4 regions of the Desulfoluna sp. CLI2B genome follow, and region 1 is predicted to be linked to each of the others. Evidence: riboswitches for the same ligand, from Rfam matches in the RefSeq annotation. Region 1 holds a riboswitch; each other region holds the start of a gene.
What was found. Region 1 has a riboswitch for cobalamin ahead of ACOYW2_RS05810 (helix-turn-helix transcriptional regulator). Riboswitches for the same ligand answer to the same signal wherever they lie in the genome.
Positions count from the first base shown of each region.

Region 2: another riboswitch for cobalamin. It lies ahead of ACOYW2_RS20885 (TonB-dependent receptor); the one in region 1 lies ahead of ACOYW2_RS05810 (helix-turn-helix transcriptional regulator).
Region 3: another riboswitch for cobalamin. It lies ahead of ACOYW2_RS03370 (hypothetical protein); the one in region 1 lies ahead of ACOYW2_RS05810 (helix-turn-helix transcriptional regulator).
Region 4: another riboswitch for cobalamin. It lies ahead of ACOYW2_RS10550 (TonB-dependent receptor plug domain-containing protein); the one in region 1 lies ahead of ACOYW2_RS05810 (helix-turn-helix transcriptional regulator).

Region 1 is NZ_CP186557.1:1,171,886-1,175,946, forward strand. Features, by position in the region: gene ACOYW2_RS05805 (TonB-dependent receptor) at 1-314, opposite strand, end outside; gene ACOYW2_RS05810 (helix-turn-helix transcriptional regulator) at 708-1,697, opposite strand; cobalamin riboswitch at 1,924-2,110, opposite strand; gene ACOYW2_RS05815 (DUF2867 domain-containing protein) at 2,689-3,330, opposite strand; gene ACOYW2_RS05820 (hypothetical protein) at 3,853-4,061, shown strand, end outside.
Region 2 is NZ_CP186557.1:4,477,849-4,481,909, forward strand. Features, by position in the region: gene ACOYW2_RS20870 (class I SAM-dependent methyltransferase) at 1-576, opposite strand, end outside; gene ACOYW2_RS20875 (MBL fold metallo-hydrolase) at 619-1,488, opposite strand; gene ACOYW2_RS20880 (hypothetical protein) at 1,729-2,016, opposite strand; cobalamin riboswitch at 2,304-2,507, shown strand; gene ACOYW2_RS20885 (TonB-dependent receptor) at 2,775-4,061, shown strand, end outside.
Region 3 is NZ_CP186557.1:690,422-694,482, reverse strand. Features, by position in the region: gene ACOYW2_RS03380 (sirohydrochlorin cobaltochelatase) at 156-674, opposite strand; partial or broken gene ACOYW2_RS03375 (sirohydrochlorin cobaltochelatase) at 761-1,129, opposite strand; gene ACOYW2_RS03370 (hypothetical protein) at 1,186-1,452, opposite strand; cobalamin riboswitch at 1,630-1,880, opposite strand; cobalamin riboswitch at 2,117-2,324, opposite strand; gene ACOYW2_RS03365 (carbon starvation CstA family protein) at 2,459-3,529, opposite strand; gene ACOYW2_RS03360 (carbon starvation CstA family protein) at 3,421-3,882, opposite strand.
Region 4 is NZ_CP186557.1:2,199,198-2,203,258, reverse strand. Features, by position in the region: gene ACOYW2_RS10555 (MotA/TolQ/ExbB proton channel family protein) at 1-170, opposite strand, end outside; gene ACOYW2_RS10550 (TonB-dependent receptor plug domain-containing protein) at 718-2,679, opposite strand; cobalamin riboswitch at 2,975-3,180, opposite strand; gene ACOYW2_RS10545 (sirohydrochlorin cobaltochelatase) at 3,388-3,708, opposite strand; gene ACOYW2_RS10540 (cobaltochelatase subunit CobN) at 3,806-4,061, opposite strand, start outside.

The sequences.
Region 1 (4,061 bases):
AAAACCAATAGATTCTCCGCCGAGGATTCGTTCATGAACAGGTTGGGGACATAGCGAACAAGATCACTCATGTCCTTGCTGCCGGAATCTTCGATGTCGGTGCCGGTGAAGACGGACAGACTCATGGGGACATCCTGAACATGCTCTTCCACTTTTTGGGCCGTAACCGTTACGGGCTCAAGCCGAAAAGATGACGGTTCTGCTTTCTGCTCCTGTGCCATCGCCAAAGACGCTGATAATGGGGATAGAGCCACCAGTACAACGAGCAGCGACGCCATAAAACCCTTTGGAAATCGATCTCTGTTTCTATTCATGACCTGTTCCTTAAAGCTGAATCTGTTACGAGTGATGGGCCTGAACTTAAGGGGCAAACCGCAGTTCAGCGCATCTGAGTTGCCCTTGCAGCCTCATTGCCACAAGGCGCTGATGACGGATCATCAGGGTGGGCACCCGGCTCCTTTGAAGGGTGAAAAACGATAAAAATAAAGCCATCATGTAATGGTATTGCCGCAATATAGCGCCGCTGTTCATGGGGTGAAATGGGGGTGGTATGACCGAAACGGATTCTTGCATGACCTGGATGGATTTTTGGACGGAATCGGCTTTAAAGGAGGCAGTCTTCCTCGGTGTGCTGTTGCCTGACTTTTGCGTCAACCGTGCGTCGGCCCAAAGCAAAGGGGGCTCAGGCTTCCGGGAAAAGAGGGGGCTTAAGGCATGGCGCTGAAGCACGTGTTGCTTCGGTAAATACTCGGCCTGATGCCGAATTTGGTTTTAAAGGCATCGGAGAATCGCCCCGCGTCCATATAGCCAACCTGATACGATATCTCCTTGATATTCATGTTGCCCTCTTCCAGAAGCTGGCGGGCTCTCTCCATCCGATGCTCATGTAAATAGCCGAAGGCCGTTTGCCCACAGACCTGCCTGAACCCGTTCTTGAGCTTGAAATCATTCAGCCCGACTCGACTGGCAAGTTCCAGCAGTGATGGCGGGGTCTGCATATTCTCGACGATAATGCCCATGGCCTCATGGACACGGTCTATATCGGAAGGGCGAAGCGGAGCGGTTTTTTTTATGCTGTGTCTGGCAATGGCAGCCTGTTCAAGTTGAAGCGATATCAACTCAAGGGCCTTGCTTTCGAGGAAGACTCGTTTGATCAGGCCCTGATACGGGCAATTGAGAAGCTGGTGAAGGGCGGTTTGCATGGCAGGGGGCATGGAGCCCGCATAGTGGTAGTGGGTCTTGGGGCACCCCTCCATAACAGCCCGGAGATCGGCGGGGGCTTGCTCCATATCCCCCCGGGAGAACATGCCCAACACGACCGGGTCGACCTGGATGTGGAGCATGTGAACGGGTTTTTCAGGGGGAAATTGGCTGTACCCTTGTGAATTTGGAAAGCAGGATACGGTGCATGTGCCTGTCTCTGCCTGGATGATTGTCGGCTTGGGTTTCCCCAGGTTGACTATGGACCGGCCGCTTCCTGAGAGTACAAAGCAAAAGAGCAGTGGGGACCGCTCCATTTCGAAATGGGAGGTCACGCCTTCGGCATACGTTGCCTTGGTAAGAATCAAGGAGAGCCCGGGCCTTAGGGGGATCTCTTTGGTCCATCCCTTCTCACCGTTTTCGGGCCGCCTCAGTTCAAGGTCCATATGATCTGAAACGATGTCGTCGGAACGTTGATGCCTTAATTCGGAGTCCATACAGCACACCCTTTACACACGGTTTGTTTAAAAACGTAGCCCGCATGGTGTCTGAATGGCGGCAAAGGAGTGATATCAAAACATCGTGTGACGTGCTTTATTGCCTGGCGGGTGCCGATACCTCCGGTATGTGCTCAGGCAATAAAAAACCCACACAGGATCTTTCCTGTGTGGGTTACCGTTTTTCATACCACAACAACGTCATCACTTTGGTGCCATAAAGTGATAACACATCTCCATTCAGGTAAGTCTTCTGACTCCCGGATCATCCTACTGGCTGCGCCTTCCCGTCACAGTGTGGCAGTGGCTGTGTGCAGTGTTCGTCCCCGGTTACAGCGGCGGGCCCGTTCCTGATTTTCACAGGATTCCTTGTTATACTGATTTTATTCAGTACCTGAAGTCAGGGCCGAAGCATATATCGAAGAAACCAAATGAAACCCTCCGGCTGCCTGGTGAGTCACCAGCGCGTTGCCCATGGTGTTCGGGTTACTTCATCACGGCATTCCCAGGGAATGTGTTCTTTTCTGCTTGGGCCCCTGTATGTCTGCCAGAATACACTGTCGAAGAGGCGATACCCCACCGGCTGATCATGAACTGCACATAAAAAGGGCAATCGGCATCATATCCTTTGCCAACAATTATTCTGGATTTATTGAATTGTCATTACATGAGGGGTTTATGGATGTCAAACGGAAAAGGTTCTGGTTCGGTGAAGGTTTGCATTGGCATGTGGTGTTGAGGGTCGCCTCCATAGGCCATGGCCGGTAATGGCTTATCTGAGGTGTCGTTGATATGGAAGGGGGCTGGTAGAGCAAGGTGGGTTATGTCTTTTTCGGCATCGGAAAGCCGTATGCGGGGCGGCGGATTCGCAAACCTTTTAGGGCGGGGTAAGCAACGATCTTGTCGTTACCCCTTTCCCCATATTCATCGCGACCTGACAACGTTTTATGCAATCAGGATGGGCAAAACGAAGCTTTAACCCTTCTGGTCATCAAGACGCGACTCCTTCATCGGATCGTGCTTCCCAGTGGGCCATGCACTTCCTGAAAATATGGGGGTAGACCACGTAGTGGCGGAATGGTCGGATACATCTCATGTAAAGCGCGCTGAAACTGCTCCTGTACTTGATGTAGACCGCAAGGCGGACCTTCCACTTTCCGTCTCCCGAGGGAGACCATGCATAGTGCATCAACGCATGCTCGGTGGAATTGGAGAGCTCATGGAGCGTTTCGTCCTCGAAGGTATACACTGGCCTGAAGTCCATATAGTCGCGCGTTGAGATGTCCATCGCGCGCTGCGGAGTGTTTTTTTCAAGGTCCCCATCCTGCAAACGATCCCGAAGGCTCTTTTCTCTGCAGCCCGGAATGGGGTGATTGTTCAAGTTGTTATCGATACGAAATAACGCGCCTAAAACCTTTCGTACCCTGAAGAGCATTCCCGCTATGGAGACATCGTAAATGTCCTTCATCATGGGCTCAATGGCGGATTTCTGGAACAAATGTAAGTCGACCCCGTCCTTTGCGCTGAATTCATATGGGAACTCCCAGGTATCCTCGAGTATGAAATCGGAAGCCAGGGAACGGACCCTCCAGTTGAATTTGGTATGCGTTGAGGCTGCGGCAGTAAAATCCATGATTACTCCTCTGTAAGGCTCGTTATTACCAAAAATGATGGACCCTTCTTGTTACCAAATCACATAGCAGCATGGTTTATTTTTAGCTAACGCTGCTGGTTGAGAGGGACCGTCTCAATTAAGCACAGAACTGCGGAATAGTCCCATTGAAATTTAGCCCGGGTATTTCATGAGAAAACGGACCATCTGTAATAATAGAGAGTTATTCCAATTCGTTGTTGTGGCGAAAAATTAGACATTTCAAAGGTGTAAAATGTAATTCACGGTTTCCTGCTCGATTTTCTCCCCCTTTGGGCGAGCCGAGTGCCCCATGGTCCTCGTCATCCGGGTGTTGAAGGGCATTCGTCAACAACTTGCAAAGGCGTTAAGCCCGGATGTTCCGTAACAACTGATTATCGCCGTTGTGGTGAGCAAGAACCGTCGGTTATTTTTTGGATGAGGGGATACACGGTGGATACGCTGAGGAAGATACGACATGGGCACCTTTCCTGTGTGCCTTTTTGGTCGGCAATAGATGTCGTCATGGGCATCATCTACAAGACCATGGTGCTGCTCGGTACTGGTCTGGGGGGCGCGTCTCGATGTGAGGAAAGGGGCATGGCGGGGGATGGTGGTGACGTTTCAACTAGGAGCGGCCATGGACCCGTGCCGCCGGGCCTTGCGTTTCTGTCGCTTTTTCTGGTGGGGGGCGTGGCGTATGCCGCCAGTGGTTATCTGCTGAGCCTTTTTCA
Region 2 (4,061 bases), 3.1 Mb from region 1:
GTCGCACTCGGAAATGGAAAACCCTTTCAACTCTTCGGCCAGTTCTTCCCGCGAATAAAAATGAAAGAGTTTACCGGTGCCGTCGTCAAAGGTATGTGGCTCGATTTCCGTCCATTCGTGCCTCGGGTAGGATTCGTCCTCCACGTCCAGCACGCTGGCGAAGAGTACCCCGCCCTGTTTCAACACCCTCTTTGCCTTGACGAGTAAGTCTACCCGTTCTTTTAACGTTAAGCAATGAAGGACATTGAGCATCACCACCACGTCAAAGGAGCCGTCGGGCACGTCCTCGGGAATGGAATCGTGCCTCATGAATCGGCATCGTCCGTTCGTCCGCGCGTTGCCCAGGGCCACGGCTTTTTCTACGGCCCGTAGCGAGATATCAACCCCTGTCACCCGAAGCCCCTCTTCGGCCATGAGGTAGGCATAGTTGCCGTCTCCGCATCCGAAATCCAGCACCGATGTCGCCGGAAAGTCACCCAGAAACTGCTGGAGCATGTGCCAGAGCGGCTCGTAGACAGGGGACGGTTCGGTGCCTTTGTAATCGGTATCCCAGGGGCTGAGGGCTGTTGTTTCCATGATTCTTCCTTACTGTCTTTGCAGGGTAATAGGTCTGGGCGCTCATGGGGCGAGGGGCTTTTCATCATGGGAAAACCACACGGTCACGTGGGGGTACATCCGATGAAACCCGCGAATCGCATTTGCCGATTCCCGAACGGCCTGCTGCCCTTCTTTCCCGCCATCGGAGTTCATGAACACCCCCTGGGTCATGCCCCAGGCCGAGAGTTCCGCATCCCCCACGACAAGGATGGGGAACGGTTCCGCATTGATCAGGTAGGCAAGATGGTCCGTTGTGTGGCCCGGTGTGGACAGCGCCCAGAAGGAGCCGTCCCCGAACAGGTCCACCGCATGATCAAACGGAGGAATCGCCGGAGCTGAATCGGTATCAATAAGAGAGATATCCCCCTTTCCTTTCAGGTGGCTCCCCGTCATCAGGCGGTAGTGCGCCGAATTCTCCTTCTTTCCATAGCATATATTGCACCAGGGAGACAGGGCCGGTATCCCGGCGGTATGGTCCGGGTGCATGTGAGTCAAAAAGAGGTGGGTAGGATGGATGTTGTTTTTTCGAAGCCGGGACTCTAAGTCCTCATCTTTTTGCTGGGTGTAGCGTGCCCTGTTGCCCTCGAGAAAATCGATGACAAAGGGCGACAAATTCCCAAAGGGGGGATTTTCGTAAAACGACCTGTCAAACCCGCTGTCGATGAGGATATCGCCCTTCTCCGGGTGATGAAAGTAAAACACCATCACCGCGTGGGAGACGGTCTTCGATGTGTCCACACCCGCCGGGATACTCTCCGCCTGGGTGTAAGGTGCCAGGGGGGAGGTAATCGTCCCTGTGTTCAATGCCCTGAATGCCATGGGCCTTGATGCCTGAAAAACCTCATCCCAGCTGTGATACCTTTTCCCGGATATTGCCTTGCCTGCGTCCATTGCTTCCTCCTGTGTGCCGTTTGGTTGCGTCTTGGTTTCCGGCCCTTCGCCTTGCAAAGGGGCTGTGCCGGTCTTATTTGGAAATCAAGTTCCGTGCCGAACATCACATCACCCCCGTTTTGAGGAAGTTACGTCCGGCAGCCGCACACAAAGGATCGCATGCGGTGTCACACGGGGTCATATGTGGTCCTATGTCTGCAACGTGACGTATATGGCACCCAAAAAGCATGCTTTGGAAACTCAGGCATAGGAGACAACGTCGTAGTCAATCTGCTGCTCGTCAAACCACCGCTTGATGGCCGTAAACCCCCGGAAGCCACTTTTTAAAATCTCCAGAATGTTGCCGGGGCAGATGGTCTTGTCCGCATAGAGCCAGTACTCGTAGTCCCAGTCCCCCAACGCCCCGGTTGCCGAAGGGCCTGTGTCGCAGCCCTGTACCACCAGCTTGTCTCCCTTGAAAAAAGCCTCGATGGTTGTGCTCTCGCCTTTTTCACCCACGTACCTGTAAACCGTCACCTTCTCATCCATAATCGATTCCTTAATTTCTTTTGCCTTATGTTTCGATGTCCCAGCCCGGGGGCACCCGGCCTGAAACCATGCCGAACACCCACGCGCAAGAGTATCTACCGTTCCCCCGCTATTTCCCTATGAAACGGATCACGCCGTAAGAGACGCGGGGTGAAAGGCCCCATGGCTATTCATACCTTTAAAGTCAAAAGTTACGTCACAAGGTACCGAGGGCACAGGAAACCCGACATTAATTTCTTACCGAGAAGGTGCAACTTGTTGTTGACAAAAGCGGAAAATGAGTGATAGCAAACCTCATTCTCACAGATGTCCTTAATCGGACTTAATAGGGAAGACGGTGTAAATCCGTCACGGTCCCGCCGCTGTAATCGGGGACGAAAAACGCAGGCACGACACCCCTGGTGCGTGTTCATGTCACTGGCTTTGCCGGGAAGGCGCGTTGAGTAGATCGATCCGGAAGTCAGAAGACCTGTCTGTGATGTGACATACCCATGTTTCTTGCGAGCGACGAAAAACGTGGGAGAGCCCCCTCTGGCGGGGCGACCCGGGGATCAAGTTTGAACGGGTGCAGTCCCTGGCTTTTGTATGGAAGCTGGGGATTTTTTGTATCCGGACCTGCCCATGAGCCACCGGGACCCTTGCCTGCCACCCGGCATGCACGTGCCGCGGCCATGGATGCCCTTGCCCGGGTATCGTTAAAAAAAAATCCCTGTTGAAGCAATGGAAGCAATTCCACTTGAGATGCAGCAGGTGAGACAGTGAATTACGCAATACGAAGATGTGCAGTCCTGGCCCTGGCCCTTTGCGCCCTGGGCGGTTCAACCGCCTCGGCAGAAACCACGGAAACGCCCTCCATGGAAGGAATCGTCGTCACGGCCACGCGGGTGGCCGAGGACCGGATGGAGGTACCCGTCACCGTTTCTGTGGTCACCCGTGAACAGATCGACCGCATGGGGGCCACCACCCTCGAACAGGCCCTCAAAACCGTTCCCGGCCTCCAGATGGGGATCCAGGGCAACGCCTACCCCCACATCGAAGTCCGGGGCTCCCGGGACACCAAGGACCTGGCCGTTCTCATCAACGGCATCCCCTTCCGCCAGGTCAACGGTTCCGCCGACCTGACCATGATTCCTTTGAACATTGTGGAACGCATCGAGTTTGCCAAAGGCCCCTCCTCCTCCATCTGGGGCCGTGGCGCCGTGGCCGGAACCTTGAACATCATCACCGTCCCGCAGGATACCTCCAAAGCCTCCACCACCCTGGTGGCCCGGGGCGGAAGCTTTGACACCTACGGGGCAGACACCCGGGTGCTCAGCCCCACCGACAAAGGGTATGTGATGGTCAGCGGAGGCGGCACCACCAGCAACGGCTACCAGGACGGTGTCGGAAGAGATGCACAGAACGCCATGGTCACAAGCCATCATGAGTTCTCGGACACCTTTGCCGTGGACGTCCAAGCCCTCTTGTCCAATGTCAACGCGGACAGGGGCTCCACCATCCCCATTGTGGACGGCAAACCCATGGACGGAGTCACCCGGGAAGAGAACCACGCCATCGACGGCGCGTGCTACGACGGAAGGTATCAGTCCGTCACCATCTCCCCCACCCTCTCCCTCTCCGAGAACGTGAAGATCACCAACGACTTGACCTTCACCCAATTCGACAGCTACGCCACCGGGGGCACCACGGTGACGGCAAGCCAGAGCAACAAGGGCTGGTGGGTCAGCGATTCCGAGCAGAGGGCCTTTCACAACGACCTGCGCATGACCCTGGACCACACCGGAGAGACCGTGGACAACACCTTCCTTGTGGGCACCTATGTGGAGATCGCCTCCCAGGACAAGGACGCCCCCGGCTACTCCTGGAGCAGCATGCCCAAATACGGCCCCCCAAACTGGGACACCCCCTTGACCAATGTGGGCAACCCGGCCACAGGCAACCCCACCGGCACCACGGTCAAAAGCGAGTTTGAGCAGACCGTTTACAGCGCCTACGCCCAGGACACCCTTGCCATTGGCGATGTCTCCCTCATGGCGGGTATCCGC
Region 3 (4,061 bases), 480 kb from region 1:
GTCAAATCACATCCGCCTTTAAAGCAAAACTCACCCAAAAAGGGTTTTTGAAACCTGTTTGTTAAACTTTCATGTCGCGCCGTAGCCCTTGGGCGAAGGCGGATTAAAAGTTTAGCCCCCGGCAGGGCCGCCGGAGGCCACCAAACCATAGAAAACTACTTGCCGGTGTGAACCGTTACCGCGTCCACGGCATGCTTTGCGTAGAGCTTGGCCCACTCGGGGTTCTCGCCCAGGCCTTTGAGTTCGCAGGTCACCTTGATACGCATCTTCTCCATAACGGTCTTCCATGCGTCGTCTTCGTCGCCGGCCATGTCGTTTCTGGCATGGTCACCGGCAACCACCATAAAGGGCTTCATGAAGACCTTCTTGGCCTTGATGTGCTTCAGGGCGGTGGTGACGTCATCGAGGCCGGGGTAGCCCTCCACGGTCCCCACCAGGGTGGTGACCTCAGGGTACATGGCATTCATGGTCTTCTGGAATTCAATGTACGCGCTGGTGGGAAACACCTCGTTGCCGTGGCCCATGTAGACCAGCACAGCGCCCATCTTTTTGGCCTTTTGCACATCCGCGGCCATGGTCTTGGCGGCGGCTTCAATGTCATTGCGGTACTCGGGGTGCAACCCGGCTTTGCCGAGGCGGATCGGTCGATGGTCATGTAGGAGAAGGGCTTCCACTTGGCGCGAAGGGTATCGATGCCTGCAATGGCGTCCACATAGGCCTTGAGATCAAGGTACTCTTCCCCGGCGTAGACGTGGGTGGTCTGTACCACCACGCGCTTTTTGCCCTCTTCCTGAAGGGCACCGAAGGTGGCCAGGGGGCCTTTGACGTCATACAGCCACTCGGGAACGTTGGGGTTGGCTTTTTTCCAGGCGGCGTCATCGGCGCGGTCGTGCCAGATGCCCCGGATGATGTTGGAGGTAAAGGCGTGCTTGATCTCTGCCTTGGGGAACTCTTTTCTCATCTCTTTGTCGATGGTGAGGATGGCCTGAAGGGCTTCGGGGTAGCTGGTGCCGAAGCTTGCAATAACCACGGCGTCCACCGCCTCTTTTTTGGTGGCTGCCGTGGCGGGATTTACACCCAGAAAGGACAGCAGTGATACAATCAAAAGCAGAAGGGTCGTCTTTTTCATCGTTTTTAAATCTCCGTACGTAACAGGTGTATTTATTAAATATGATACCCAGGCATTCAACCGATGGACCAGATGGGAACGCTGCCTCCCTTTAAAGCAATACGCCCCTTTTCATACCCGGCCATACGGCACTGAATCGAGGTAAACCCCTTGGATATCATGCGCCACCATGCCCAATGGATGTCTCCTTCTCCGTCCAGGGGAGAGACCACGGCCACCTTGTCCACGTCAAAGGACAGATGGCCGCCCTTAAGCAGGTCATCCGGGGCAACGCCTTCGGGTAGCTGCCCCTGCACACAAAGAATCATGCCTTTTTTCATCATCGGCTCCTTTATAAACTGATCATTTACAAAGGACCGGAGCCCGGCTGACTCCTTGCACAGCCCCTCCGGTCCGACCATCTCCGAAAAAGGGCTGTTCCCTGTTTGCTTCGCCCTTTTCATCACGCGGTTCCCCTGTTCTCCGCAGGGGTCTTGTGATGCGGCATGCCGCACCCAAAACATCACGTCTTATGCCGGGCAGGTCTTCTGACTCCCGGGCGTTCCGAACGGCGCACCTTCCCGCCCTGGTTGCCGCCGGCCTGAAAAGGAGAGCCAGCAGCGGGCAGTGGCTTATGGATGAGAGGCATATACCCCTTATCCGTGCCGTACGGTTCCCGGTTACAGCGGCGGGACCGTTCCCGATTTTCACGGGATTCCCTTCCTGCGTGTATGCAAGACCCCTTGCGGGGACCCGGTCACGTACTCACCCGAAAATCGGCCGCCGTGACGGGGACAGATTTTCGGGTCTTCCAAACAAAAAAATCCCCATGCCTGCAATCGTATGCAAGCATGGGGATTCCGTATTCAATCCTCAAAGTCGGGCGCACCCTTTACCACGGCAGTGCGCCACTTCTATATGATTCAATCCCCGTGTTCCGGCGGCTTTTCCTGTTTCAGGCCGCCCCTTTCACCACGGTGAAGATATGACGATAACATCAGACAACGGGACATCATATAGCGCATGGCAGGTCTTCTGACTTCCGGATCATCCGTACCTTCGCGCCTTCCCCTCATTGTTCGACCCGATTACTTCGGACGCATCAAGAAAGTGGCGTTGTTGCAAAGGACGTCCCCGGTTACAGCGGCGGGCCCGTCTCCGATTCTCACGGAGTTCCCTATTAAGCATTAGCTGCACCAAGCATAGGATGTGATCCTAAGCCACACTTTTCCGGTTGTCAAGCCAATCTAAGGCCCACGCCCCATTCCCTGCCCGACGGCCATCCCGTTAAAATTCCGAACAATGGCACCGGACAGGGAACATGATGGGAAATTCCTTCACGGGCAGTGCTTATTCAGCAAGTCCGTCGGCACGTTTCGCTGCCCGTACGCCGGAGAACTTGAAGAGGAAGAGGCAGAGCAGTACCACGGCGGTACCCACGCCGATGACGGTGGAGGTTCCGATGGAAAGCCCGAAGCCGATCTTGGCCTGAAGGATAAAGGTGACCACCACAGAGGTCATAAAGGTCGCCGGCAGGCAGGCGATCCAGTAGTTCTTCATCTCCTTGGCAAGGAAGACAGCGGCGGACCAGAGAACCAGAGTGGCCAGGGCCTGGTTGGAGAACCCGAAGTAGCGCCAGATGATCCCGAAGTTCTGGGTGGAGATGACAAAGCCCAGAGCAAACAGGGGCACGGCGATCATGAGCCGCTTGGCGGTCTGGGACTGGCTCACCTTAAAGGACTCGGCCAGGATCAGGCGGGTGCTTCGGAAAGCGGTGTCCCCGCTGGTGATGGGCAGAACGATAACCCCGATAACCGCCAGGAAGCCGCCCACGGGCCCCAGAAGAACGTTGGAGACTTCAGAGACAACAGCTGAAGGAGTTCCAGCAGCAATTACGGCGTTCAGGGCTTCCGGAGACTTGTAGAAAGAGAGTCCCACGGTGGCCCAGATCAGGGCGATGATCCCTTCCAGGATCATGGCGCCGTAAAAAACAGCGCGGCCGTCCTTTTCGTTTTTGACGCAGCGGGCCATCAAGGGAGACTGGGTGGAGTGGAAGCCGCTGATGGCACCGCAGGAAGGGAATGAGAGAACAGCAGGGGCCAGATGGGCTTGTTCGCAGGATGGGCGCTGGTGGTCATCCAGGTTGGGCAGAATCTCATAGCCACCGAACATCAGGGCCACCACGGTGGCGACAGTGGTGATGAGCAGCAGAGCTCCCAGCAGGGGATAGATCTTTCCGATGACTTTGTCGATGGGAAGGATGGTGGCGAGGAAATAGTAGCCGAAGATGGCAAAGATAAAAATCTGGGTATTCACGCCGGTGAGCCCGGTGAGGAGCTTTGCCGGGGCCAGAACAAAAATAACGCCCACCAGCATGAGGAGCACGACGGAGAAGACCCGCATGGCCTGTCGTGCGGGCATGCCGAGGAAGTCGCCCACCACCTCGGGGATGCTGCCCCCACGGTTCCGCATGGAGAGCATGCCGGAAAGCTGGACTGCCCCGTAAAAACAGAGCCGATGACAATCCAGACCAGGGCCACCGGACCGTAGAGGGCCCCCAGAATAGGTCCGAAAATGGGGCCGATCCCGGCAATGTCCAGGACCTGAATAAACAACACCTTCCACTTGGGAAGGGGCATGTAATCCACCCCGTCCTCAAGCTCGTAGGCAGGGGTCCTTCGGGAGCTGTCCGGCCCGAAGGTTTTTTCAACAAAGGTACCGTAGGTAAAGTACCCGAGAATCAGTGCAGCGACGCACGCAAAAAAAGTAAGCATAATCTAAATGACCTCCATGACAAAACGCATTGATCGCCCGTGGGGCGGTTCCTCTTTCACACCTGCTGTTGTAGCGGAATAAAAAGGGGATACGCCACGCTCGAAACGGCCCATGTCGTTTTTCGGGGATGGAATGCATCAGGAGGGTGCCGAAACAACATGGCCGCCCAAAGGGGCGG
Region 4 (4,061 bases), 1.0 Mb from region 1:
CAGAGCCCCTGCTCGGCAAGGTCCAGGACCCGATAGACCAGCTCTCGGTCCTTATCCCGCCTGATGCGGAGCCAGAAGATGGATCGCTCAATGATAAGGGTCAGTGACACAAAAGAACATAAAACCAGCGGAAGCATCAGCAGGCCGCCGCTTTTCAATAAGTGAATCATGTTGCCTGTACCTGTCTCGGAATGAAAACACCAAAGCCTCGCAGAAACAAAATCATTTCAGCAAGGCGCTGTGATAACAAGGGATCAATTGCCATGATCGCTGCGATATATAGCACAGATCATCCGGCAATGCGAGATGATCCCGTCAACAAAAAATCTCCGAATCCAGCCGGATATCATGGGAGGGGGGAGGGACGCCGTTGTCCCTCCCCTGCCCCTGATTCCAACCACAGATCAGGAGATACATGATGCTCCGAGTCAACGGGCGGAGCAACACCCCTTTTCCGGCCCTTTCCTTTGCATTCGGTTCAAAAAGAACCGAACCGCCCTCCGCAAGGAGGATCTCCCGCCCTCTTAGCAGCTGCCCAATCATACAGCCAAAGACGGGAAAAACGGGGGCGGCCTGCCCTGATGCGCCGGGCACGGCCTTCAAGGGGTTTTCAAGGGGGCGACGATGCCCCCCTGATTTTCCGCCGGTGTCACAGGTCCGGCGAAAATTGGTGAGCGGGGAAACCGGTCCCAGCCCGGGTCGTGGGGACAACCCGGATTAGTAGGACCAGGTTACCCCGGCAAAAAATCGGCGGCCCGGGATGGGGTATCCCAGAACATAGGCCGCATCTTCATCAAACAGGTTTTTCACTTCACCGCGGAGGGACAGGCTCCCTAGTTTGTCCGTGGTCAGCACGCGTTTGGTGATGGTGAAATTGGTCACGGTGACCGAAGGAAGCGTCACATCGGATGTTGACCAGTCTGGGTTGTATTTAACCACATCCTGGCTGCTCAGGTATGAGACGCTGAGATCCGAAGAGAACCCATCCAGATCGGTCAGAGCGATGCCTGCTGAAATATCGAGATCCGATGTATACTTGAGGTCTTTGTCGGTCTCTGCATCCTCGTATTTGAAAAGATGTGTCAGCGTGGCGTAGGGCCTGAGTTCCCAGCCCCCGAAGATGTCGGAGAATGTGTAGGAAAATTCGCCTTCAACGCCACTGATGGTTGCTTCATCCAGGTTTTTGTAGGTAGTAAATCCATGCTGCTTGTCAGTCACGATTTTATCATCATATTCGGTGGTAAAAACGGTGAGGCCTGTTTTTAAGCTACCACGGGTAATATCCACTCCCGCTTCATAGGTTCGGCTTTTCTCCGGGTTCAAATCCGGGTTGCCGACATAATGAGTCCCGTAAGACGTAAAATCAGCGGCCAGCTGTTCTGCAGAGGGCATGCGAAAGGCGTCGGCAACGGATGCCCTGAGCTTGACCTGCTTGGAGAGGTTGTAGACAACGCCCAGGCTTGGGTTCAGGTCATCATCGGATTTATCGCTGCCTTGATCTCCGGAAATATCTACGGAGTAGTGATCATACCGAGCCCCACCGATGAGAATTAATTTCTGGTCAAGAAGTTTAACCTTTCCCAGGGCAAATCCGGCTGTGTTGTCAAATGCTGTGTTATTCGGTGCACTGGGCTCGTTGGTCACATCATAATCCACCCAATCCACGCCGGTGGTAAGCCCGAATCGCTGACCATCGTATGAAACTTGGGCCTGAGCGCCCTTGCTGTCTGTTTCATGCACACTGGGAATGCCGTCATCCCACCCCGAGGCATTGCTATCTGAAGGGTCATTCCACGTGTCTTTGTCCGTTCCGCCGAAGTATCGAAGCATCCATGCCAGTGACGATGTGCTGTTTTTCCCGTCATAAGTAACGTCGTAGGAGCTGTTTTCCGAATCTTTTGTGTTGTCCAGGTCGTTGGCGTCGATACTGCCGGGGTTGCCGATGTCGTCGCCATCAAAGAGCGTATACGTCAATCCGATGCGGTGTCCGGGAGAAAACTCATACCCTGTGTTCAGGCTGGCACGAAGGATTCCATCATTACCCGTGTTCAAGTATTCCTTGCCGCTGCCTGTTTCGTAATCGCCTTCTTCGGAATGGGATACAGACGCAGAGAAATCGATTTTGCCAGCGGTTCCCGACACGTCAGTTCCAAATTCGTTGTAGTCATAAGATCCGGTCTTTGCGTAAGCTGAAACGGTGGGCTTCCCGGTCCCTTTTTTGGTAATAACGTTTACAACGCCACCCATGGCCGCCGAACCGTACTGAACGGCTGCAGGCCCCTTGATAATTTCCACTCGTTCAACATTTTTTGTGATCAGTTTGGCTGCGTTGCCGGTCCCTGCACGGCGACCATCAATGAGGATAAGCACATTACCCATCAGGTCGTTTCCATGGGTGTCTGTGCTGAACCCACGGATCTTCACAGTCGTCAGAGCTCCGGGATACTCGCGTATTTGAACGCCGCCCTTTTCCACAAGCAGCTCTCCCAAGTTTCTTGCCGAGGAGTTCTCGATTGTTTCCGAGTCAATCACCGTCACAGCCGCCGCCACTTCCGTAATGCTCTCTTTGGCTCGCGACGCGGTCACCACATATTCATCCAGGGCAGCGTCGGTTGCCCAGGCCGGGGAGCTGGCCGCCACCCAGGCGGCGACAGCACCGATCATCAGACTTTTTCTCATTACTTTTCCTTCCACAAGCATCAGACTTCTTTTGCACCGGAGGCGGCGATCCTCCATGCAGAACGACCACCTGAACCACTGCTGTTTCGAGTTGCGGGGGGCTTCCATTCAAGGGGGCTGGGTATAAGGAGAGAAGAGAGACACCTCGGGCGTTTCGCCCAAACAAAAAAAGCCCCATGAAGCCTACAATAAAAAGGGGGCATGGGGCCGTTTTTCCCATGTCGTCTGATCAGGTCTCCAGTTCCTACCGCGAGAACGAAACCCCTCACCTGATTGTACTTTACAAAAAGCATAAGCAGGTGAATTCACCCTGGCAGGTCTTCTGACTTCCGGATCGTCCGAACCCTCGCGCCTTCCCGCTCAGATCATGAGCAGTGGCGTATATACGAAGTTCGTCCCCGGTTACAGCGGCGGGCCCGTCCCCGATTCTCACGGGGTTCCCTTTTAAGCAGCATCTCTTTTGTTAAAAAAGAAGCGTGCACCAGAGATCAATTTGTATGTTTATCTACACAAGATATTCGACGTGTGTCAAACACTTTCTTATCTTTTTTGTCACCCCCTCTGTGCGTGAACAAGGGGCGCCGTTTTTTCCTTTTGCTCATGCCTGCAGTTAAGAGTGTAACGGTTTTATGTTACAGTAAAAATAAAAATGCATAACAATAAAAAAACAGATCCTGCGGCTTGACTCACCACGTCAATAGAAAGGCCTCACACCGTTTCCGCTTCAAGGACCATGTCCATAGCCTCTTCCAGGTGCCGGACAAAGAGCCGCACAATCTCCGGCATGTACCCGATACCCCGATCAATGAAGGTGGTTTCAATGCCTTCTGTTGCAAAGAGGTTTTTCCAGGAGTCTTCATCGTCGCCAGCCAGGTCTTCCAGGTAATGCACCCCGGCCACCAGCATCAGCGGAACGATCTTCACCCGTGTAAAACCGGCTGCTTTAACCGTACTTACGATATCCTCAGCCTCGGGAAAGCCCTCCACCACCCCAGTAAAGGCACTGGGGCCGTAGGTGCTTTTCAGCATCGCGTCCAGGCCGGGTGATCGGTGCCGTGGCCTATAAACAGGGTGGCTTCGTGTTGGAGGCGGTTTGCGGTTGCATGGTTTCCAGGAAATATCCGGGTTATGCATTGGCTTTGGTCATGCCCCAGGCAAACAACCCGATAAAGCCCAAGAGAAAAATCGCCGCATACCACATCACCCCGGATGAGGAGAGTTTTGTGGTCTCTTCCCTGGTCTCGATTTTTTCCATCTTGTACCCCTGGACCTTTCGGTCGCCGCTGCCGGTTTCTGTCACCTCAAGGGTTTCGGATTCTGACGGAGTTGCGGGATCGGATACCTGAGAGGCTTCGGCTTTTTCAACGGGCGCATTTGTATGG